DNA from 4 places in the Streptomyces sp. NPDC002446 genome. Region 1 is predicted to be linked to each of the others. Evidence: riboswitches for the same ligand, from Rfam matches in the RefSeq annotation. Region 1 holds a riboswitch; each other region holds the start of a gene.
The links. A riboswitch is a leader RNA that binds a small molecule or an ion and turns the genes downstream of it on or off. The one in region 1 is predicted to bind cyclic di-AMP.
Positions count from the first base shown of each region.

Region 2: linked by a shared signal. The riboswitch ahead of ACWD6P_RS30445 (M23 family metallopeptidase) and the one ahead of ACWD6P_RS35615 (C40 family peptidase) in region 1 are both predicted to bind cyclic di-AMP.
Region 3: linked by a shared signal. The riboswitch ahead of ACWD6P_RS13225 (transglycosylase family protein) and the one ahead of ACWD6P_RS35615 (C40 family peptidase) in region 1 are both predicted to bind cyclic di-AMP.
Region 4: linked by a shared signal. The riboswitch ahead of ACWD6P_RS25400 (NlpC/P60 family protein) and the one ahead of ACWD6P_RS35615 (C40 family peptidase) in region 1 are both predicted to bind cyclic di-AMP.

Region 1 covers NZ_JBSFYC010000121.1:5,041-10,736, reverse strand. The annotation lists gene ACWD6P_RS35645 (8-amino-7-oxononanoate synthase) at 1-153, shown strand, start outside; gene ACWD6P_RS35640 (ATP-binding protein) at 391-819, shown strand; gene ACWD6P_RS35635 (NAD(P)H-dependent oxidoreductase) at 914-1,507, opposite strand; gene ACWD6P_RS35630 (LysR family transcriptional regulator) at 1,653-2,570, opposite strand; gene ACWD6P_RS35625 (LysE family translocator) at 2,642-3,280, shown strand; gene ACWD6P_RS35620 (GNAT family N-acetyltransferase) at 3,334-3,981, opposite strand; gene ACWD6P_RS35615 (C40 family peptidase) at 4,039-4,512, opposite strand; cyclic di-AMP (ydaO/yuaA leader) riboswitch at 4,517-4,704, opposite strand; gene ACWD6P_RS35610 (hypothetical protein) at 4,998-5,306, opposite strand; gene ACWD6P_RS35605 (ATP-dependent Clp protease proteolytic subunit) at 5,312-5,696, opposite strand, start outside.
Region 2 covers NZ_JBSFYC010000073.1:21,724-27,419, forward strand. The annotation lists gene ACWD6P_RS30430 (MrcB family domain-containing protein) at 1-883, opposite strand, end outside; gene ACWD6P_RS30435 (hypothetical protein) at 999-1,301, shown strand; gene ACWD6P_RS30440 (aldo/keto reductase) at 1,552-2,559, opposite strand; gene ACWD6P_RS30445 (M23 family metallopeptidase) at 2,753-3,907, opposite strand; cyclic di-AMP (ydaO/yuaA leader) riboswitch at 3,919-4,064, opposite strand; gene ACWD6P_RS30450 (DUF2332 family protein) at 4,357-5,487, shown strand; gene ACWD6P_RS30455 (PP2C family protein-serine/threonine phosphatase) at 5,506-5,696, opposite strand, start outside.
Region 3 covers NZ_JBSFYC010000018.1:15,068-20,763, forward strand. The annotation lists gene ACWD6P_RS13205 (Ppx/GppA phosphatase family protein) at 1-401, opposite strand, end outside; gene ACWD6P_RS13210 (DUF501 domain-containing protein) at 398-940, opposite strand; gene ACWD6P_RS13215 (FtsB family cell division protein) at 1,043-1,495, opposite strand; gene eno (phosphopyruvate hydratase) at 1,678-2,964, opposite strand; gene ACWD6P_RS13225 (transglycosylase family protein) at 3,272-3,925, opposite strand; cyclic di-AMP (ydaO/yuaA leader) riboswitch at 3,933-4,102, opposite strand; gene ACWD6P_RS13230 (transglycosylase family protein) at 4,353-5,405, opposite strand; gene ACWD6P_RS13235 (cytochrome P450 family protein) at 5,689-5,696, opposite strand, start outside.
Region 4 covers NZ_JBSFYC010000050.1:50,076-55,771, forward strand. The annotation lists gene ACWD6P_RS25385 (alpha/beta hydrolase) at 1-352, shown strand, start outside; gene ACWD6P_RS25390 (NlpC/P60 family protein) at 472-1,611, opposite strand; gene ACWD6P_RS25395 (hypothetical protein) at 1,935-2,288, shown strand; gene ACWD6P_RS25400 (NlpC/P60 family protein) at 2,479-3,642, opposite strand; cyclic di-AMP (ydaO/yuaA leader) riboswitch at 3,650-3,833, opposite strand; gene pcrA (DNA helicase PcrA) at 4,217-5,696, shown strand, end outside.

The DNA.
Region 1 (5,696 bases):
TGCCGTACGGCCGGCCTGGCGGTCGGCTGCTTCCGGCCGCCGTCCGTCCCCGACGGGATCTCGCGGTTGCGGCTCACGGCACGCGCCGACTTGACGGAGAGTCAGATCGATCGGGCCGTCGGAACGATCGTGGCCACGGCGCCGACGGACTGACGGCCCCGCGCGGCCGGCGCCCCATACGTCCCAAATCCGGTCTCGCGTGGCAGAGTTCACCGCATTGAGCGATAGATATCTGTATAAGTTGGTGGATCGAGCACCACACCGGCAGCATCGGTGGCAGTCTGGCGCACAGCAGAAGTCCGAGGCGGCAGCGGTGTCCCGAGCGGCATTCCGCAAGCCCCCTGGTCAGCGGACCGGAGCCGGCCTCGGTGGGAAAGGGACGGCGTCGCGATGGCAGACCACCAGGAATCCTCACTCACGCTGCCGAGCGCCCCGGCCTCGGTCGGCCTCGCCCGCAGACACACCCTGGACGTGCTCGCCGAATGGGGCCTTCCCGCCGATACCGAAACCGCCGACTCCGTCCGTCTGATCGTCTCCGAACTCGCGACCAACGCCGTCCAGCACACCTTCGGCCAGTCCCCGACCTTCACCATCGAGCTGCGGCTCGACCGCGACGAGGTGCTGAGGGTCGGTGTCACCGACAGCCATCCCCGCCGGCCGCGCCGGCTGCCCGCCGCCGTCCAGCAGGACAACGGCCGGGGCATGGTCATCATCCGCTGCCTCGCCGCGGAAGCCGGCGGGCGGCTGTCGGTCGTCCCGACCGCGTCCGGTGGCAAGACCGTCTGGATCACGATGCCGTGGCGGGTCGCGGTCCGCTGACCGTGCGCCGCTGCGGTGCAGGAACCTTTCGCTGGAGCCTGTGGCGCGGCGCCGCCGGTTCACCGGCTCGTGTGCGGCGCCCGGTGCGCCGCGGTCAGTCCAGCAGCGCGGCGGCCTCTTTGCGGGCCTGCTGCAGCCAGGCCGCGCGGGTCTCGTCGGCCGAGTCGGTGACCGTACGGAAGACGACCCGGCGCACATCGGTGACGCCCACGTACGGCAGGACGCAGGCCGCCCAGATCCGTTGCAGCGGGTCGCCGAACTCGCTCTCCTCGCGGTCGGCGGGGGTGTCCGAGGTGTTCAGGACGAGGGCCCGGCCGGCGCGGAGGAGCCCCGCGGGCTCGCCCTCGGCGGTACCCAGTTTGTAGGCGACGCCGGGCGCGAGGACACGCTGTACCCAGCCGGTGAGGACGGCGGGCGGCATACCCCACCAGTTCGGGTGGATGAACACCATCGCGTCGAGTGTCGCCACCTCCGCGCGGTGCAGCGCCAGCTGCGGGTCGTGGGCACAGGGCGCCGAGCGGACCGTCTCGGTCTCCTCGGCGGCGAGCAGCGGTGCGAACTCCTCGGCGCAGAGGTCATGTGCGCGTACCTGGCACCCGCGCCCGGACAGCTCCGCCACGACGGCGTCGAACAGGGCATGGTTGAAGCTGCCCGGCCGCGGATGGGCAAGGTACACGCCTATGCGCATGGTTCGTCCCCCAGTCGAAATGAGCCGTCATCGGCTGCCGATCGGTGCCCGGGTGCCCGGGCGCCCGCTCGGCTGATCGTCATTATGCGGGGGTGGCCGCCCCGGGGAGCCGGTTTCGGGATCACCGTGAGGCCCGGCCCGGGCCTCACGGCGTGGGGGAGTGGCGGCCGAACGCGCCGCGCAGCAGGGCGCGCAGGGTGTCCGCGGCGGGCGTGCCGCCGCCGGGGCGGTAGGCCACCGAGATCCGCCGGCGCAGCTCCGGCGGGTCCAGCCGGCGGACCCCCAGCGGGGTCACCGAGCCCTCCGCCATCATCTCCGGGACCACGGCCACTCCGAGCCCCGCGCTCACCAGCGCGCACACCACCGCGTAGCTCGGCGACTCGCAGCGCACCGCCACACTCGCCCCGGCGGCCGACAGCGCCGCCTCCACCTCGCGCCGGTTGGGGTTCGCCGGAGCCATGCTGACCAGCGGCTGACCGGCCAGCTCGGTCAGCGGCAGCCGCCCGGAGGCCGCCGACAGGGCGTGGCCCGGCGCGGTGACCAGCACCAGCTCCTCGGTCAGCAGGGGCTCCAGCGACACGCCGTCCGGCGGCGGCATCGCCGCACCCGGCACATACTCGTGCGTCAGCGCCAGATCGACCTCGCCCAGCGCCACCGCCTCGGTGGCCAGCGGTGGTACGTACTCCGTCACGCTCAGCTCCACATCGGGGTGTGCCCGGCGGAACGCGCTCAGCGCGGGCGGCAGCAGATGCGTACCGGCCGTCATGAACGTGCCGATCCGCAGCCGCCCGCCGGACAGCCCCGTCAGCAGCGACAGCTCGTGCCGGGCCTGCTCCAGCTCGTCGAGCACCCGCCGCGCGCGGACGAGCAGCAGCTCACCGGCCGCCGTCAGCCGCGCCCCGCGGTGGTGGCGAACCAGCAGCGCGGCGCCGGCCTCCCGCTCCAGCTTGGCGAGCTGCTGGGAGAGCGCGGGCGCGGTGTAGCCCAGCCGGGCGGCCGCCCGGGTGATCGAACCGGCCTCCGCCACCGCCACCAGAGCGGCCAGCCGCGTGGGGTCGTACATCACCACCTCTTTAGGCCGTCAAAGAAGATTGCCAATACCCATTAAAGGCTCTGACCAGCGAAGCTGCTCTCATGGACGGACAGCTGATCGCCTTCACCGGAGTCGCCGCGGGCATGGTCACCATGCCGGGCGCGGACTTCGCGGTCGTGGTGCGCAATGCCCTCGACTCGCGCCGGGCGGGGGTGGCGACCGCCGTCGGGGTGGCGGGCGGGCTGCTGGTGCACACCGCGCTGGCGGTCGCCGGGCTCGCGGCGGTGCTGGTCGCCGTGCCCGCACTCTTCGGCGCCGTCCAACTGCTCGGCGGCGGCTATCTCTTGTACCTCGGGTGCCGCGCGCTGATCGCGGCCGGCCGCGGCCGGGCGGCCGCCGCCGCGGATCCCGCGAGCGGCCCGGACGCCGTGCTGAGCACCGCGCAGGGGCTGCGGCAGGGCTTTCTGACCAATGCGCTCAATCCCAAGGCCCCCGTTCTCTTCCTCAGTCTGCTGCCGCAGTTCGTCCCGGCGGGTCAGCCGGCGCTGCCCCGTACGCTGCTGCTCGCCACGGTGGTCGTCGCGATGGCGCTGGTGTGGTTCCCCGCCGTCGCGCTGCTCGTCGACCGGCTGGGATCCTGGCTGCGCCGCCCGAGGGTGGCCCGCGCCCTGGAAGCCACCACCGGCGCACTGCTCACCGCCCTGGGCGGCATCCTGCTCGTCGAGCTGCTGGCCGCCTGAGGGGGGCTCCGTCCGCGCGTGGCCGGGCACGGTCCCTGTGCGCCGGCCGGAGCTCAGCCGCGCCCGCCGTGCGGCACCATCAGGACCTCGGCGCCCACCGGCACGAACCCGGCGGCGAGCACCCCGCGCACGCTGCGCGCATTGCCGGGGGCGACCTGCGCCCACAGCAGCTCGCCCGCCGGAAGCAGATGCCGGGCGGCGTACGCCAGCCTGCCGCCGAGACCGCGCCCCTGGCCGCTGCCGTCCACCTCGACGGCCAGCTCCCAGCGGCCCGCCACCCCGCGGCCGATGACCAGCGTCCCGCCGTCGGTGGTCGTCCAGGCCCGTATGTCGTCGCGGTGGCGCAGGGCGCGGGTGATGCGCGGGTGGCTCCGGTCCGTCGTCTCCACCAGCTCCAACGGCGGCGGGCCGGGCAGCGCCTCGGCGACCGTCGTCATGTCGATGTTGTTGGCCTCGCGGCCCACCCGCTCGCCCAGAGCGGTCAGGAACGGCGGGCTGAGCGGCCCGGCGAGATCACCGGGGGCTATCCGGTCGTGCACCCAGGAGGGCTCCACATCCGCGAACACCACGGCATGGCAGGTGAAGGACACCACCCCGGTGTCCCGCGGGGAGGGCGGGGGCAGCACCGTCACCGACCCGTCCGCGGGCGGGAAGCTGCCGCGGGCGGCGGCCGTCAGCACCTTGCTCAGTTGCGAAGTCACACCGTCAAATTACCGGCGACCACTGACAATTGACCGAGCGTGAGGTGAAACCGCAGGTCAGCCCACTCGTCCATACCAGACCGTGGGGCTCCAGATCCTCGCCAGCCGCACCACGTCGCCGGTCTTGGGCGCATGCCAGATCCGGCCGTGGCCCGCGTAGATGCCGACGTGGTAAATGCCGCGGGCCGAGTGGAAGAAGACCAGGTCACCGCGTCTTCGGGAGGTGGCGGGGATGTGCTGGGTGTGGCCGTACTGCGCGGCGGCGCTGCGTGGCAGGAGCCGGCCGGCGAGCTTGAACGAGTACAGCGTCAGCCCCGAGCAGTCGAACCGGTACGGCCCTTCGGCGCCGTACTCGTACGGCGAGCCCCGCTTGGAGGCCGCGACCTGCACCGCCTGGGCGGCGACGGACGCGGCCCCGGCGTCCGTCGCCGCCCCGGGGGCAAGCGTGGTCCCGCCGAGCGTGGCCAGTGTCAGAGCGGAGACGGTGCCGGCGCGCACCAGCAGATTCGGCCTATGCGTGCGCACGGTCATGCGCAAACCCTTCGTCAGCCGCCTGCGAAGGAAGACCTGTCGGGTTCGGGCAGGCGAAGATGCCCTGCCGTGCGTACGGCTTCACCCCAAGGGGTCCGTGGGCCGTGAAGGCCCGGACCCCGTCGTGCTCGGGTCCTCCGCTCCCGCCGGTCCACACCGTCGACCGGACATCCGGCACGGCGGCGGGATTAGGCGCCCGTGCGGACCGCCCCGTCGCTGTGGCGGGGTCTTGTCGTCCAAGGGATCGTCACGCACCGGACCCCCGAATTCCGAGCTGAAATCGACATGTGTGATATGGGTCACGTTTGCGCTGAATGGTTAGATTTGTTCCTTCGGGTGGCGGGGTGCGGAGTGTCGCGGTCCCGGGACCTGGGGCGAAACATCGAGGGCCGCAGGAATCCGCTCCGTCCGCGCAATTCGTCGCCTCCCGGCAAGGGGCCCGGACGCTACGCCGTCCGGGCGGCCCCGGCGCTGCGCGTGTCGGGTCACCCGTCCTCGGACGGCGGCACGGTCACCAGCCCGGCCCGGCGCTCGCCGTCCAGCACCCGCAGCGCGCGGGCCAGCGTGTCGCGATGGAACTCGCTCTCGCCCCGGTTGTGCATCAGCGTCAAGGCGTCCCGCAGTTCGGCGGCCTTGCCGACGAGCGCCTGGGCGGCGCGTAGACCGCTGTAGGTGTGGCCGCCGCGGGCCGGATTGATGCGGCCCAGCAGGTCGAGCACCTCCAGGTAACGGTCGATCAGTTCGCCCTCGGCGCGGGTCAGGGCGGGCAGCGGCGGCGGTTCGGGCGGCAGCATCCGGCTCACCCCGTAGCGGGCTGGCGGGCCGACCGCTTGCGGTTGCGGGTGAGCCCGTCGATCAGGCCGTACTCCTGGGCGGCGCGGGCGTCGAAGATCTTGTCGCGCTCGATGTCGGCGGCGATCCTCTCGGGCGTCTGGCCGGTGTGCCGCGCCAGCATCTCCACCAGCATGTCGCGGCTGCGCAGCATCTCCTCCGCCTGGATCTGCAGGTCGGTGGTCTGCCCCTGGACGGGTTCGCTGAGCGCGGGCTGGTGGATCAGCACCCGGGCGCCGGGCAGCGCCAGCCGCTTGCCGGGGGTGCCGGCGGCCAGCAGCACCGCCGCCGCGGACGCGGCCTGCCCCAGGCAGACCGTCTCCACGTCGCACGACACGTACCGCATCGTGTCG
Region 2 (5,696 bases), on a different contig from region 1:
CCTGCGTAGGGTTGCCCTTCTTCACCGCCTTGGCTTCCACCAGCCATTCATCGCCATTGGCCTGGAGCACAAGGTCCCGAGGGTGCACACGCTGTGTGATCGGCGTGAATCCGCGTGCCTCGATGTAGGGACCAAATCGGTGGATCAGCCCCTCGTGCGCTCGGGTCCTTCGTTGCTTTGCGGCCGCCAGGCGAACGTAGTAGTCATCGCTCCTTTTGGGCCGGAACCCTTCCAGGCCCTCGTAGGTGACATGCTCGCGAGTGGTGTACTCGACGACAGGGCCGTCGGGCTCATTCACCACCTCGATGTGCGGCTCAACGGCGAGGGCAGCCCGGAGAATCGTGGCCATATTGCCGAGATCTGCGCAGAGGTCTTCCTCGCGGGGGAGTTGATCGATCTCATAGCAGCGAGCGACGACACTGCTGGCCTCGTACGCCAGCGCCCGCCATCCGTTGTGCTTGAACTTCGGCCGCTCGGTCCAGTGTGCAGTGAGCTCCTGCGGGAGCTCCGCCAGCAAGGACTGCGCCCTTACTTCCACGTGGGTACGGAGCGTCTTGCCCGTGGTCTGCAGCTGGTTTCTGAACGCCGTAACGCCCTGCTGGAGCGTCAGGGCCACTGACTTCAGATCCGCCGCGAAGATATAGGCGAGATAGAGCCCTTCGGTTCCACTTCCACCTGAAGACGGTTCAAAGACCTGAATCCATGGTGTCGCTGCGGCTCCGCCTTGCCCGCCGTGCCCTTTCGCCTTCATGCCGTAGGGCAGGGCCTCCATGAGGCGTGTGCCTGCCGCCTTCAGCACTTCTTGGCCTGGGTTCCCGCTCGTGGTGGTGAGCGTGGTGTCGAACTGGTTGGCCACGTCGAGGAGAAGGTCGCGTATACCCATGCGCCAAAAGCTACGGGAAACGATCACTCCTGGCTGTACGCAATCCACTACGGCATCGTCTTAGAGTCGGAGAAGTGAGTCGGAGAAGTTGTCCTTTGAGGTGGAGGTTCCTGTGATGTCCGGCGTACCGACGAGTGTGGTTGCGGCAACTGGGCTGCTGGGCGGCTATGGCGTGGCCCGCTGGACCAAGAAGCGGCCCCTGGGTGGGGTGGCGCTTGCGGTGGCGGGGGCGGTGGCCGCCAAGGGGTGGCAGGAGAAGGCCGGGACGAAGACTGCGGCGGCGTTGAGTGGGGCGTATGTGGCGGCGTTTGCGGGGTCGCATCCGCTGGCGAAGAAGATCGGGGCCTGGCCTTCGGTTTTCGCGGTGGCGAGTGGGGTGGCGCTGGCGTCGTGGGCGGTGGTTGATCGTCGGGGGTGAGGCGTCGGGGCACCGAGGCGTTGAGGAGCGGACGAGGAGTGGACGGCGTGCGGAGGGGACCGGCGCCCCCTCTGCACGCCGAGTTGGTCCACGTAAGTCGGCCAGTCCGAAGCCTCGTTCAGAGGGAGCCTCGTTCAGAGGGAGCCTCGTTCAGAGGGAGCCTCGTTCAGAGGGAGCCTCGTTCAGACGGGAACCCCGTCCCGACCGAAGCCACACTCCGACCGAAGCCACGCTCAAGCCGAAGCCACGCTCAAGCCGAAGCCTCGTTCAGGAGGGTGAGTTCGGAGGCTGTGAGGGTCAGGTCGGCGACGGCCAGGAGGGGTGGGAGCTGGGCGAGTGTGCGGGCGCTGGCGATGGGGGCGGCGACGGTGGGCTGGGCGGCCAGCCAGGCGAGGGCGACGGTGGCGGGTTCGGCCTCGTGCGCGGTGGCGACGGTGTCGAGGGCCTGGAGGACGCGCAGGCCGCGGTCGGTGGCCAGATACTGGGCGGCCTTCCCGGAGCGGGCGCTGTCGATGCTGGCTCCCGGGCGGTACTTGCCGGTCAGGAAGCCCGAGGCGAGCGCGTAGTACGGGACCGCGGCCAGGCCCTCGCGGGCGGCCACATCGGCCAGTTCACCCTCGTATGTGTCGCGGGAGACCAGGTTGTAGTGCGGCTGGAGGGCGACGTAACGGGCCAGGCCCTCGCGGGCGGAGAAGGCCAGGGACTCCTCCAGGCGCCGCGCGGAGATGTTGGAGGCGGCGATCTCGCGCACCTTGCCGGCCCGGACGAGGTCGTCGAGGGCGCTGAGGAACTCCGAGACCTCGACCGACTCGTCGTCGTAGTGGGTGTAGTAGAGGTCGATGTAGTCGGTGCGGAGACGGGTGAGGGATTCGTCTACCGCGGACTTGATGGTGGCCGCGCTCAGGCCCTTGTAGTCGGGGTGGGCGCCGACCTTGGTGGCGATGACGACGTCGGAGCGGTTGCCGCGGGACGTCAGCCAGTTGCCGATGATGGTCTCGGATTCGCCGCCCCTGTTGCCGGGGACCCAGAACGAGTAGGCATCGGCGGTGTCGATGAAGTTGCCGCCGCCCGCCACATACGCATCGAGCACGGCGAAGGACTCGGCTTCGTCGGCCGTCCAGCCGAAGACGTTGCCGCCGAGGGAGAGCGGCGAGACGGAGAGCGAGCCGAGGGTCCGGTTCCGCGGGCCCTGCGGGGTGGAGCCCGTGCCCTGCGGGGTGGAACCGGTGCCCTGCGGGGTGCTGTGTGTCGAGGTCATGCGTTGTTGCAGCGTCGGGAGGGGCGCGAGTATTCCCGAGCGCGAGTATTCCCAACGGCCCTGGCCCGTCGGGCCCTAGGGGCCCTGGCCCGCTGAGCCCCAGCAGCCCTGTCCCGCTGAGCCCATGAGCCCTGACCCCCTGGACCCCAGGGGCTCTGGCCCCCTGGGGTCCTGGACTGCCCCCGGCAACCCCTCAGACGTTCACCCCGTGCTCGCGCAGCCACGGCATCGGGTCTATCGGGTCGCCGCCGCCGGGGCGTACCTCCAGGTGGAGGTGCGGGCCCGTGACGTTGCCGGTGGCGCCGACGCGGCCTATGACGTCGCCGGTGCTGACCTTGCCGGAGGTCTTCACCATCGAGGAGAGGTGGCAGAACCAGATCTCGGTGCCGTCGTCGAGGGTGAGCACGATGCGGTAGCCGTACGAACCTGCCCAGCCGGCCTGGGTGATGGTGCCGGAGTGGACCGCCTTGACGGGCGTGCCGGTCGGTGCGGCGAAGTCCTGGCCGGTGTGGTCCGCGGCCCAGCGGTCGCCGGCCTGGCCGAAGCTGGCGGTGAGGGTGTAGGAGGAGACCGGGGCGAGGAAGCTCTTCGCCAGCTCGGCGAGGCGCTCGGCCTCCGCCTTCCGGCGGGCCTCCTCCTCGGCCTCGCGCTTGGCCTTCAGCTCCGCCGCCTTCTTGGCGGCCGCGGCCTTCTCGGCCGTCTCCTGGGCGGCGGCCGCTTCCGTCTCCGCCTCCTTGACGGCGGCCGCCTGCGCCGCGTCGCGGGCCTCCTCCTCGGCGGCGCCCTGCTGTGCGTCGGCCTGCTGGAGGATGCGGCTGCGCAGCGCCTCGCCGGCGGTCGTGGTCGTACCGCCCGCGCCCGCCTGGGTGGCCTGGGTGAGCGGACCGGCGGCGGGGCCCGCGGCGTCGTCTCCGGAGGCCGTTACGGCGGAATCGGCGGCCGAAGCGGAACCCGGGTCGGAGTCGGATATGAGCGTGCCGATACCGGGGAGGGACTCGGCGTCCGGCAGGCTGTCGGAGATGTCCTCGGCCATACCGCCGACGTCGGGCATCGAGATCGGGACCGGCGGGCGGTCCTCGGCGGTGGCCATACCGCCCGCGCCCACCGCCGCGATGACGCCGACGCCCAGGACCGTGCCGCTGCGGGCGAGTCCGCCGCCGCGCTGCTTGGCCACCCGGTGCTTGCCGCGGACGGGGCGGAGCGACTCCTCGGTCGGGTTCCACTCCTCCCACGGGCCGTCGCCGTCGATATCCGCGGTGCCCGCCGCGGCACCGGGGCCGTCGAAGGCACCTCGGTCGTCGAGTCGGTACGCGGACGAAGCCTCGGGGGCAGGCCTGTTGGACGCCACGGGGGCGCTCTCCTTTCCTTCCTTCTCGCCTACCGGGTTAGCTGACGGGTTCGGAGCAGGAAGGTCTCCTACGGGCACCCTCTGGCGGAGGCGTCCGATTCACCCCAAGGTGGTGGTTCCCCGGTTCCCTTGGTGCAGTTCGAGGTGCTGGAGGTGCGTGAAAAGCGCGTGCGGGATTCGGCGTCGGCGCGCGGTGCCGCCACTTGCGACGGCTGGGACGACCGCGCTGCGTTATCGGACAGTAATAGAGATCGCGGCTGTTTTCCAAGCCTTCCCGGGAATCCTTTAACCGCTGCACATGAGTCATGGCCTGGACTTTTCCGGCCACGTTGGCCGTAAACCGGGCGAGTTGACCGCACACTTCTAAACGATCTCGTGCTGATTGTGCGTCAGTCGTTATGCGGAGGGGCGCTCGGCGATTACGCAGCGTGAGAGCGTAACGTCGGATCATGGTCGTCAACGTCGAGAGCGCGGGGAACGCCGGGACCGCCCGGCACGTCAACGGCGGTACCACCCCGGGCCCGCGGGATGTGGCGGAGCGCTACCGGGAGTTCTCCTGGCGGGAGGCGCGGGGACGTTCCGACGCCCATGAGGAGCTGAGCGCGCGGATCAGCCAGGACCCGGAGTTCTGCGATCTGCTGGCGGGGTCGCTGCCCGCCGGCAACAAGCAGCAGCCGAACCTCCTGCTCGCCGCCGTCCGTCATCTCGACGGCCCGCACGCGGAGCAGGGCCCGCGTGGCGAGGCCGCCTACGGACGCTGGCGCGAGTGGACGATCCGGCACTGGGACGAGGTGCGTGCGGTGATCATGCAGCGCGCCACCCAGACCAACGAGCCGGGCCGCTGCGCCGCGCTGCTGCCGCTGCTCGCCCGTCTGCCGCAGCCGCTGGCGCTGCTGGAGGTCGGCGCGTCGGCCGGGCTGTGCCTGCACCCCGACCGCTACCGCTACCGCTACACGGACCACGAAGGCCGCCCGCTCGCCGAGGCGGGGGCGCCGGACGGCCCGGTGGAGTTCACCTGCCGTACGGACTGGGCGCCCGGGGATCTGCCCGGGCGGCCGCCGGAGATCGTCTGGCGCGCCGGAATCGATCTGAACCCGCTCGACCCGGCCGGCGAGCCGGACGACCTGCGGTGGCTGCAGTCGCTCGTCTGGCCCGGCGACGAGGCGCGCGCGGCGCGGCTGACCGCGGCGGTCGAGGCCGTACGGGCGGCGCCGCGGCCGCGGATCGTCCGCGGCGACCTGATCGACGAGCTGCCCGCGCTGGCCGCCACGGCACCGGCCGGGGCGACGCTGGTCGTCTTCCACAGCGCCGTGCTGACCTACCTCCCGCCCGCCCGCCGCGAGGAGTTCGCGCGGGCCGTACGGTCGCTGCTCGACGGGCGGCCCGGCGGCGGACACTGGATCTCCAACGAGTACCACTCCGTCCTGCCCTGGATCACCGCTCCGCAGGCCCCCGCCGGGCACCTTGGGGACGGCATGCTGCTCACCCTCGCCCTGGACGAGCGCCCGGTCGCGCTCACCGGCCAGCACGGCCACAGCCTGCACCGGCTGCCGGTGACGCAGGCCGCGCCGGAGCACTGAACCGCCCCGCCGCCCGCCCTACTCCCCCATGGGCCGCTGCACCGCCAGCAGCGCCATGTCGTCCGCCGGCGCCCCGCCCGTATGCCGGGCGACATCCGCGACGAGGGCGTCCAGGAGGTCGTCCGGACCGGCGAAGCGGCGGCCGCGCAGCCGGCCCGCCGGGTCGTAGAAACAGCCGCGGAGGTCGCGGGCCTCGGTCACCCCGTCGG
Region 3 (5,696 bases), on a different contig from region 1:
TTGGCCAGGTCCGTGCGGCCCACCAGCTCCTTCGTCGCGCCGTTGAAGGAGAACTCCGCCTCCTGGTCACCGGTGATCACCTCGGGCTCGACGCCCAGGATGTCCACCACGCCGCGGACGAAGTCCGCGCGGTTCTCCGCGTCCCGGGAGGCGGAGGTGGCCACGAAGCGGACCTGCTGCGCGCCCAGGCTGCCGATCACCGCGGCGTACTCACGGCAGGCCGCGAAGGTGCGCTCCAGCGCCTCGGGGGCCAGCCGCCCCGTACGGTCCACGCCCTGGCCCAGCCGGACGATCTGCATCCGGCGGTCGAGCTCCTTGAGCTCGCCCGTGGCCGGGTCCACGTCCGCGACCAGCAGACGGATGGAGTTCGTGCCGCAGTCGACGGCGGCGACCCGCTTCACTCTGACTCTCCCTCGTCGGTCTGGGGGCAGGAGCTCACGCACGGCCCCTTGCGCCACCACTCCGGCAGCATCGCGATGGCCTCGTCCCCGAGCGGGTTGACGCCCGGCCCGGCGGCCAGCGAGTGGCCGACGAGGACGTGTAGGCACTTGACCCGGTCGGGCATGCCGCCCGCGCTCGGGAAGCCCTGGAGCACCTCGATGGCGTCCCGCCGACGGATGTAGTCCTCGTGGGCCGCGCGGTAGGCGGCGGCCAGCTCCGGGTCGGTCGCCAGGCGCTCGGACATCTCCTTCATCACGCCGTTGGCCTCCAGCGTGCCGATCGCGGAGGCCGCGCGCGGGCAGGTGAGGTAGTAGAGCGTGGGGAAGGGCGTGCCGTCCTCCAGGCGCGGCGCCGTCTCGACGACATCCGGCTGGCCGCAGGGGCAGCGGTGCGCGATGGCGCGCAGTCCGCGCGGCGGGCGGCCGAGCTGCTCCTTGAAGGCGGCGATGTCCGCGGCGGTGGGCTCGGTGGGCTCGGTCTGGGGCGGAGGGGTTTCCATGTGCGCTTTCGGTGAGGTGGATGGTGAGGCGGCGGTGCGGACCGCCCCTGTCGACAGTACGGGCTGCCGCGCGCCGACGGTACGGCCCGGCGGGGCCGGACCCTAGCGCTTGTCGGCCGCGTCGACGGCGCTCCACAGATTCTCGTACCAGGGGCGCTGTGCCGCTTGCGGTCCCTTGGGCACGGCGGCCGATCCGGAGCCGTCCTGGACGAGGTATCCGGTCTCGCCCGGCATGACGTAGTGCAGATGCCGGCGGGCCTGCTGGCGTACGTACGCCGGGTCCTGCCACCGGGCCTTCTGCTCGCGCAGCCGGTCCAGTTCGGCGGCGGCGTCCTGGGCCTTGCGGCGCTGCTCGGTGATGTCGGAGCGCTGGGAGACGTACTGCCTTATCGGGTAGGCGAGGGCGACGACCAGGGAGCACATCACCAGCGCCAGCAGGGCGGCGCGGCCGGTGAGGCGGTTGCGGCGGGGCGGGCGGGCTCGGTAGACGCGGGCGGCGGCCTGCTCGCCGAGCGCCTTGAGTCGGGTCGCGGTCGAGAACCGGTCCGCGGGCACGTCGTCTCCCCTTCGCTGACTGACGCCGGACTGCACAAGCGGGTACGTCCCCGGCAACGGTACGGGACCGTCGCCGGGGACGTACGAGGTGTTCGGCCGCGCTTCGGCCGATCAGCGCTGTACCGATTCAGTTCGCAGAGCGCTGTACCGGTTCAGTTCAGTTCGCAGAGCGCTGTACCTATTCAGTTCGCAGAGCGAAACCGCGGGAAGGCGGAGCGGCCGGCGTAGACCGCGGCGTCGTCGAGGATCTCCTCGATGCGCAGCAGCTGGTTGTACTTGGCGACGCGCTCGGAGCGGGCCGGGGCGCCGGTCTTGATCTGGCCGCAGTTGGTGGCGACGGCCAGGTCGGCGATGGTGACGTCCTCGGTCTCACCGGAGCGGTGCGACATCATGCACTTGAAGCCGTTGCGCTGGGCCAGCTCGACGGCGTCCAGGGTCTCGGTCAGCGAGCCGATCTGGTTGACCTTCACCAGCAGCGCGTTGGCGGAGCCCTCCTCGATGCCGCGGGCCAGGCGCTCGGGGTTGGTGACGAACAGGTCGTCGCCGACCAGCTGGACCTTGGCGCCGAGCTTGTCGGTGATGTCCTTCCAGCCGGCCCAGTCATCCTCGAACAGCGGGTCCTCGATGGAGACCAGCGGGTAGGCCGCCACCAGCTCCGCGTAGTACTCGGTCATCTCGGCGGCCGAGCGGGCCTGGCCCTCGAACTGGTACGTGCCGTCCTTGTAGAACTCGGAGGCGGCGACGTCCAGCGCGAGCGCGATGTCCTGGCCGGGGGTGTAACCGGCCTGCTTGATGGCCTCCAGGATGAGGTCGAGGGCCTCGCGGTTGGAGCCCAGGTTCGGGGCGAAGCCGCCCTCGTCACCGAGGCCGGTGGACAGACCGCGCTCCTTCAGGACCTTCTTGAGGGTGTGGTAGACCTCGGTGCCCCAGCGCAGCGCCTCGGAGAAGGACTCCGCGCCGATCGGGGCGATCATGAACTCCTGGATGTCCACGTTGGAGTCGGCGTGCGAGCCGCCGTTCAGGATGTTCATCATCGGCACGGGCAGCACGTGCGCGTTCGGGCCGCCGAGGTAGCGGAACAGCGGGAGGTCGCTGGCCTCGGAGGCGGCGTGCGCGACGGCGAGGGAGACGCCGAGGATGGCGTTGGCGCCGAGCGAGCCCTTGTTGTCGGTGGCGTCCAGGTCGAACATCGCCTGGTCGATCAGCCGCTGCTCGGTCGCGTCGTAGCCGACGAGCTCCGGGCCGATCTGCTCGATGACGGCCAGGACGGCCTTCTCGACGCCCTTGCCGAGGTAGCGGTTGGCGTCCCCGTCGCGGAGCTCGATGGCCTCGAAGGCGCCGGTCGAGGCGCCGGACGGCACGGCGGCACGGCCCGTGCTGCCGTCGTCGAGGCCGACCTCGACCTCGACCGTGGGATTACCTCGCGAGTCGAGAATTTCGCGGGCTACGACGACGTCGATGGACGGCACGTTGTCTCCTTCATGGGTGTCTGGAGTTCTGCAGCATGAGCCTAACGGCCCCTGGCGCGTCCGCTTGCCCTCGGCCCGCTCCGTGGGACGAAAAGAGACTCAAAGGCGCAGTTCACGGGAGGTTTCGGCACATTGTTCGCTGAGCGGGGAAAAATGCTCGACGTTGCTGGTCACCGGGGCTGCGTGCCCCGGTGAACGGAGAAGCCCCGCCACGGCGCGCTGGGGGGGCGTGCGCGCCGGGCGGGGCAGTCTCACGGAGCGGCGGGGTCCGCCGCCGGGGTCATACGAGTCCCGGTGAGGGGGCGGCTCAGATGCTGAGCTGCTGGCCCGGGAAGATCAGGTTCGGGTTGCCGCCGATGACCGACTTGTTGGCCTCGTAGACCGACTTCCAGTTGGTGCCGTGGGCCTTGGCGATCTTGGCGAGGGTGTCGCCCGCCTTGACGGTGTAGTTGCCGTGGCCGTTGGACTTCTTCGGGGCCGGCTGCGCCTTCTCGGCCTTGGGGGCCGGGGCGGCCTTCTTCACCTCGGGCTTGGCCTCGTCCTGCTTCGGAGCGGACTTGGCGGTGGTGTCGAGCTGCGGGGCCGGGCCACCGGAGGTCAGGCCGCCGGCACCGGCGCAGGACCAGGCGCCCGGGCCCTGGATGGCGAGGAGCTTCTCGGCGGCGGCGATCTGCTGGGCCTTGGTGGCCAGGTCGGCGCGCGCCGCGTACTGGGTGCCGCCGGCGGCGGCCCAGCTGGAGTTGGAGAACTGCAGGCCACCGTAGTAGCCGTTACCGGTGTTGATCGACCAGTTGCCACCGGACTCGCACTGGGCGACCTTGTCCCAGGTCTCGACGGAGGCGGCGGAGGCGGAGGTGGCGCCCATCAGCGGGACGGCGACGGCGGCACCGGCCACACCGGCGAGGGTGGCGACGCGGACGGCCTTGGAGGGACGACGGTGCTTGCCCTTGTTGATCAGCATGGTTCGTTCGTTTCCTCACCGACGCCTACGAGGTGAGCTGTCGGGTTCGGGCTGTGAGTCGCCCGGCCGGATGCGCATGGCGCACCTGGCTTCACCCCAAGCCGGCTGACCCGCTTTCACGGGCCGGGCCGGCGCCTACCTTGGTTCCCCCGCTCCTGCCTTCGGCGCTTGCGCGTCAACTGCCTCCGACCACCGGCAGGATTCGGCGTGTGATCGAAGGGGCCCGCTTTGGCGAGCGGTCCTGACCGTAAGCAGTAATCCCCTTGGTGTTCAAACCCCACCTTCTGAACCAAGTTGACCGTTTTTGATCACGGGTTGGTCACATATCTGCAGGTGAGGCCCGGTATGACGGCGGCGGGCGGATCTGTGCGCCCGCCGCCCAACGAGAGCCTTGTCTCACTTTCCCAAAGGGGACGAAGGCGGCGAACTAGCTTTCCTTGTGCCCGAGATCGAGCCGCTGCCCCGGGTGGATCAGGTTCTCGTCGGCCCCGATGACGCCCTCGTTGCGCTCGTAGAGCGCGGGCCAGCCGCCGGGCAGCCGGTGGGCCGCCGCGATGGCTGACAGGCTGTCACCCGGGCGCACGGTGTAGTCGCCGCCGTCCGCCGGGACCTTGCGGTCCCCGTCGCCGCGCGAGGCGTGCCGGCCGCCGGAGGACCGGTCGCCGCCCCCGCCCTCGCCCGGATCCGCATCGCCGCGGTGCCGGCCCTTGCCGGGCGTCTCCCGGGGCGTCTCACCGGCCGTGCCGCCCGGGTCAGCGCTGTCGCCGCCGTCGGACGGGTCGGCGGAGTGGGAGGAGTCGCCGTCCTGGTCGCCGTCCTGGTCGCCGGGCGTCGCGGAGTCGGACGGCTCCGGGGCCGTGGACGAGTCGCCCTCGTCGGGAGCGGACGGCGAGGAGGAGTCCGGGGAGGGTTCGCCGGTCGCGTCACCGGGCGCCTCGTCGGCCGGACCGCCGGGCTCCCGCTCGTCGGATCCGTCGGGGGAGCCGCGGTGGCTCCCCTCGTGGGACCGGCCGCGGTCCGCCTCGTCGGAGCCGGAGGCGTCCGGGTCGTCAGGTGTGTCGGACGAGCCGGTCGACGGGGACGGCTCCCAGGAGTCCGAGCCGCCCTCGTCCTCGGACGGGTCGGGCATCGGCGTGCTGGTGCTGCCCGGGTCGACCTCCGGCGCGCGGCCGTCCCGGGTCAGTCCGGCGTTGACGGCACAGCTCGGCCAGGCGTCCGGGCCGCGGTCGTCGAGGATCGATTCGGCCACGGCTATCTGCTGGGCGCGGCTGGCGAGGTCGGGGCGCGAGGCGTAGGCGCCGCCGCCGTAGTCGTCCCACATCTCCTGGGTCAGCTGGAGACCGCCGTAGAAGCCGTTGCCCGAGGCCGCGCTCCACACCCCGCCGCTCTCGCACTGGGCGACCCTGTCCCAGGTCGCGGTGTCGGCGGCGTGGGCGCCACCGGCGGAGAGCAGGGGCAGCGCGAGGCCCGCGCCGGTCACTCCCGCCGTGACAAAGATGGCCGGTGCTTGACGGGGGCGACGGTGTCGGCCGTTCCCGGAACGCATGCGGATGCCTTTCGCGCGGCGGTTGAGTTATTCGACGATCCGTTCGATTACGCAACTCCTCCGCGCGCCCGTCCATTCGAACGTGCGAGCGGCTCGCGAATCCTGCCGATCGTCGGTCGAAAGGTAACCGGGGTCACGGGTAGTCACAAGCCGGTGTAGCAGAGATCACGTAAAGGTCACATGGCTGACGCTGCGTCACTTTCGCTCGCGTCCCTGGTCAGTGCC
Region 4 (5,696 bases), on a different contig from region 1:
GTCCCACCCGGACCGCTACCGCGCCGCGGTCGCCATGTCCGGCTACAACGACCCGGCCCTCGAGCGGGACTCCCTCGCCGGCAAGGACCCCCAGCTGCGCATCGCGTCGAATCCGCTGCACATCCTGAAGTCCGCCAACGCCGCCGGCAAGCCGCCCCGCACCGCCCTGTACGTCTCCGGCGCCGCGGGCGACGGCTACCAGGCGGGCCTCGGCCTGCGCCAGCTGGCGAAGCAGCCGACCACCGTGACCGTACGGCAGATCGCGGCGAACGCGGGCGGCCACACCACCGCGGTCTGGCTCCAGCAGGTCCCGGAGATCTTCCGCTGGCTGGGGACGCAGCTGAAGCCATGACGGCCTGACCGCCCGGCGGGGGAGGCCGGACACCGAGGCCGGACACCGAGGCCCGACGCCGAGGCCCGACACCGAGGCCCTACGCCGAAGCCCGACGCCGAGGCCCTACGCCCGAGGCTCTACGCCGGCCGCGTAGCCCCCACGAAGGGCATCTGGTCGATCGGAGCGATGCGCACCGGCGCGCCCGGATGGGGGGCGTGGATCATCTTGCCGTCGCCGATGTAGAGGCCCACATGGCTGATGCCGGTGTAGAAGAACACCAGGTCGCCGGGGGCGAGCTGGGATCTGTCGATACGGGGCCCCGAGTTGATCTGCGTGTAGGTGGTGCGGGGCAGCACGACACCGCCGGACTTCCACGCCGCCTGCGTCAGGCCCGAGCAGTCGTAGGCGGACGGGCCGGTCGCGCCCCACACGTACGGCTTGCCGAGGGCGGAGTAGGCGAACGACACCGCCTGGGCGGCACGGGAGTTGGGGGCCAGCGCCGACGCCGCCGCGGCAGCGGCCGCTCCGGAGCCGGCGGGGATCCCGCCGAGGAGACCGTCACCACGGCCCGCCCCCCGGTCCGCGCGGCCGCCGCCGGAGCCGCTCCCGCCCGCCACCAGGCGCCGCTGCTCCACCGTCAGCCGGTCCAGCAGCTGCTCGGCGGCGTCCAGCTTGCGGACGATGGTCACCCGGTGCTTCCTCAGCCGGGACTCGGTGGACGCCAGCCGCTCCGCGGTGTCCTCGGCCCGCTGCCGGACCTGCCGTACGCTGCCGAGCCGGCGCGCGTAACCGGCCACCGCACTCGCCTGGTGGCTGCCCGCACGCTCCAGCACCGCGGCGCCGTCCAGATAGCGCTGCGGATCCGCGGAGAGCAGCAGCCCCACCGCCGGGTCCACGCCGCCGGCGCGGTACTGGGACGCCGCCAGGGTCCCCAGCTCGGCGCGGGCGGCGTTCAGCTCCTGGGCCCGGCGGGCGGCCTCGTCCTGCAGTCTGCTCAGCTCCTCGCGTGCGGTGTCGGCGGCTTCCCTGGCGCCGTTGTAGTTCTGTGTGGCCACCTCTGCCTCCTGGTACAGCGCGTCGACCCGGTCCTTGACCTGGGCGGGGGTGGGCGGGGGTGCCGCCTGGCCGGTGCCCTCGAAGGCGGTGGCGGTGGCGGCGCCCGCGAGGGCGAGGGTGGCCGCCGTACGGGCGGTGCGCGCACTGCGCGAGCCGCCGCCGGTGAGCAAGGCGAGCGGATGCTGCCTGGGCTTGCGGTGCGAGGCCACGGTGGCCGTCACTTCCTTCCCTTCGGGCCGCGGGCCCGGCGGCGGTCCGCTCCCAGCGAGCCGGCCGCCGCCGTACCTCCCGGCGGGGCGGCCGACAGAACACCCGGCCAGGCCGGGCGTCGGCGGGCTGTCGGCCGCCTGGAGGAGGACGCTAAACCTGGACGTCACGGGGGTGAGTCCGCTTGGCCGGCATTGTTCGCATCCGACCGCGGCCGGTGCGCCGCTGACCACCGCGCCGCCGCCTGCACGCCGGGACGGGTCTGCCGTGACCGAAGCGGCGATTGTGGACGCCCTGCCGCAAAGGCCGTGCTATACGGCGGCTACGATCCAGCACTATGGACGTAGTAATCAATGTCTTCGTCGGCCTGCACATCATCGGCATCGCCTCCCTGCTGGGCGGCTTCCTGACCCAGATGAAGGCGATGAGCGCGGGCACCGCCCGCTTCGTGCCGGCCATGCTGCACGGCGCGCTGACGATGCTCGTCACCGGCATCGTGCTGGTCGGCCTCAACCAGGCCCAGGACGACCCGGTCAACAACATCAAGATCGGCATCAAGATGGCCCTGCTGGTGGTGATCCTGGCGCTGGTCTACGTCAAGCGGGACGACGAGACGGTCGACAAGCCGCTGTTCGGCGCGGTCGGCGCGCTCACCGTCGCCAACATCTTCATCGCCGTGCTCTGGACCTGACGACGGCGCGCACCACGACGGCACACCGTGCGCCCCACGAGGCACACGCCGCGCACCACGACGGCACACCGTGCGCCCCACCAGGCACACGCCGCGCACCACGACGGCACACCGCGCGGTCACCGTGCTCCGGAGAACCGGAACCGGTGGCCGCGCGGTGGCGTGTGGGGGGTGGGCCCGTGGGGGGGGCTCAGGCCGGGCGGACGCTCCCGTAGATCGGCATGTAGTAGATCGACTCCTCCCGGACGTTGGCACCCGGCTTCGGAGCGTGGATCATCTTGCCGCCGCCTATGTACATGCCGACATGGCTGATGTCGTCGTAGAAGAACACCAGGTCACCGGGCTGCAGATCCTTGGTCGCCACCCGCTCGCCGACCTTGACCTGGTCCCAGGTCGTCCGCGGCAGCTCGACCCCCGCCGCCTTCCACGCCGCCTGCGTCAGCCCCGAGCAGTCATAGGAGTTGGGGCCCGTCGCGCCCCAGACGTACGGCTTTCCCATCTGCGCGCGGGCGAACGCAAGGGCCTTCTCGGCCTTCGCGGCGTACGAGTCCCCGGTGGAGCCGCCGTCGCTGGTGCCACCACCGGTCTCGCCGCCGGTCTCACCACCGGCCGAGCCGCCACCGTCCTCCTGCCGCTGACGCTCCCGCTCCCGCTGCTTGCGCGCCTCCTCCTCGGCCTTGCGCTGGGCCTCCGCCTCCCGCCGGCGCTCCAGCTCCGCCAGCCGCGCCTTCTCCTGGGCGGTCAGCCGCGACAGCAGCTGCCGGGCCTCGGCCAGCTTCCCCTGGACCGACGCCTTCGACTCCTTCAGGGAGGCCTGCGACTTCTGCAGCCGCTCCAGACTGCGGCTCGCCTCGGCCCGCTGGTGCGCCGCTGCCGCCGCCTGCTCCTGATAGTCGGTGACCGCCTGCTTCTGCCGACTGGTCAGCCGCTCCATCAGGTGGCTGCGGTCGAAGAACTGCTGCGGATCCTCGGCGAGCATCAGCTGCGCCGTCGGGTTCATACCGCCCGTGCGGTACTGCGCCGAGGCGAAGGTGCCCAGTTCGCGCCGGGAGTCGTTCATCTTCTGCGCGCGCTTGGCGGCGGCGTCGAGCAGATCGTTGACGGTGGCGCTCTGGCGGTCGGCGCGCTCCTTGGCGGCGTTGTACTTCTGGGTGGCCACCTCGGCCTGGCGGTAGAGGCCGTCGACCTTCTGCTTGACCTCTTCGATGGTGGGCCTGGGCGCTCTGGGGGCCGCGTCGGCGGACTGCGAGAGCAGGGTGACCGAGGCGAGTGCGGCGGTGGTGAGCCCGGCCGCCGTACGCCGGCTCCCGGGCGAGATGAGAACGCTGGTGCGCGGCTTGCGATGGGACGCCAAGGCCGGCAACTCCTTCCGTGGACCGCCTACCGGGTTAGCTGTCGGGTTCGGGCGGTGTCGCAGACGGAAGGCTTGCCCTACGGTCCGCGCGTCCGTCGGTGACGGGCGCAGGATCGATTCACCCCGGTGGTGCTGGTGGGTCCCCGGCTCCGGGTGCCTGGCGGCAGGGCCGGACTCGGCGCGGGCTGCCCGTGCGGACGCTGTCGACCGCGGGGTTGCGGGCTGCCTGAGCGAGGACGTTAGCCAACTCGTGTGGCTTCTGTGAAGGCTGATGTTCGATATGCCCGAAACCTTTTCGTGACCTGAATGCGGCGCGGGGAGTGTTGCGGCAGATGTCTGTTTCGGGTAGGCGCGCCGAACGGGGTGGGGCCGGAGTGGACGAGCGGGCCGGAGTGGACCGGAGCGGAGAGGGCCAGAGCGGAACCGGACCGGCCCTCTCCGGACCGGAGAGGACCAGAGAGGGCCGTTCCCGCCCCCGCCCGCCGCCCTGCGAGGCAGTCCCCGCTCCCCCCGAGACGGGCAATCACCCACTCCCCGGCGCGTTGTCAGTGCGGCGGCCTAGACTCGGTGGGCGATGAGCAGCCTCTTTGACGACAGCTTCCTGGCGGACCTCGGCCACAAGGGCGAGGAGGAACCCCCGCCGCCCCCCGAGGACGAGCACGAGCCCGCCCCGGAGGAGATCCCCGCCGACCTCTTCGACGGGAAGTTCGACGCGCCCGTGCACAGGGAGGCGTACTACCGCGACGGCGCCGCCCGCCCGGCCATCGACCCCGCGGCGCTGCTGGAAGGGCTCAACGACGAGCAGAAAGCCGCCGTGGTGCATGCGGGCAGCCCGCTGCTGATCGTCGCCGGCGCCGGCTCCGGCAAGACCAGGGTGCTCACCCACCGCATCGCCCATCTCCTCGCCGAGCGCCACGTCCACCCCGGCCAGATCCTCGCGATCACGTTCACCAACAAGGCCGCCGGTGAGATGAAGGAGCGCGTCGAGGAACTGGTCGGCCCGCGCGCCAACGCCATGTGGGTCTCGACCTTCCACAGCGCCTGCGTGCGCATCCTGCGCCGCGAATCCAAGAGGCTCGGCTTCACCTCCTCCTTCTCGATCTACGACGCTGCCGACTCCAAGCGCCTGATGGCCCTGGTCTGCCGCGACCTCGACCTGGACCCCAAGCGCTTCCCGCCCAAGTCCTTCAGCGCGAAGATCTCCAACCTCAAGAACGAGCTCATCGACGAGGAGACCTTCGCCGGGACGGCAGCCGACGGCTTCGAGAAGACGCTGGCCGAGGCGTACGCGATGTACCAGGCACGGCTGCGCGAGGCCAACGCCCTGGACTTCGACGACATCATCATGACGACGGTCAACCTGCTCCAGGCCTTCCCCGACGTCGCCGAGCACTACCGCCGCCGCTTCCGCCACGTCCTCGTCGACGAGTACCAGGACACCAACCACGCCCAGTACACCCTCGTACGCGAACTGGTCGGCCAGGGAACCGCCGACATCCCTGCCGCCGAGCTGTGCGTCGTCGGCGACGCCGACCAGTCCATCTACGCCTTCCGCGGCGCCACGATCCGCAACATCCTCCAGTTCGAGGAGGACTACCCGGACGCCACGACGATCCTCCTGGAGCAGAACTACCGCTCCAGCCAGACGATCCTGTCCGCCGCCAACGCCGTCATCGAGCGCAACGAGAACCGCCGCCCCAAGAACCTCTGGACGGACGCCGGCGCCGGCCCCAAGATCACCGGCTATGTCGCCGACACCGAGCACGACGAGGCGCAGTTCGTCTCCGACGAGATCGACCGCCTGACCGACGCCGGCGACGCCAAGGCCGGCGACGTCGCCGTCTTCTACCGCACCAACGCCCAGTCCCGTGTCTTCGAAGAGATCTTCATCCGGGTCGGACTGCCCTACAAGGTCGTCGGCGGCGTGCGCTTCTACGAGCGCAAAGAGGTCCGCGACATCCTCGCCTACCTGCGGGTGCTCGCCAACCCCGAAGACACCGTCCCGCTGCGCCGCATCCTGAACGTCCCCAAGCGCGGCATCGGCGAGCGCGCCG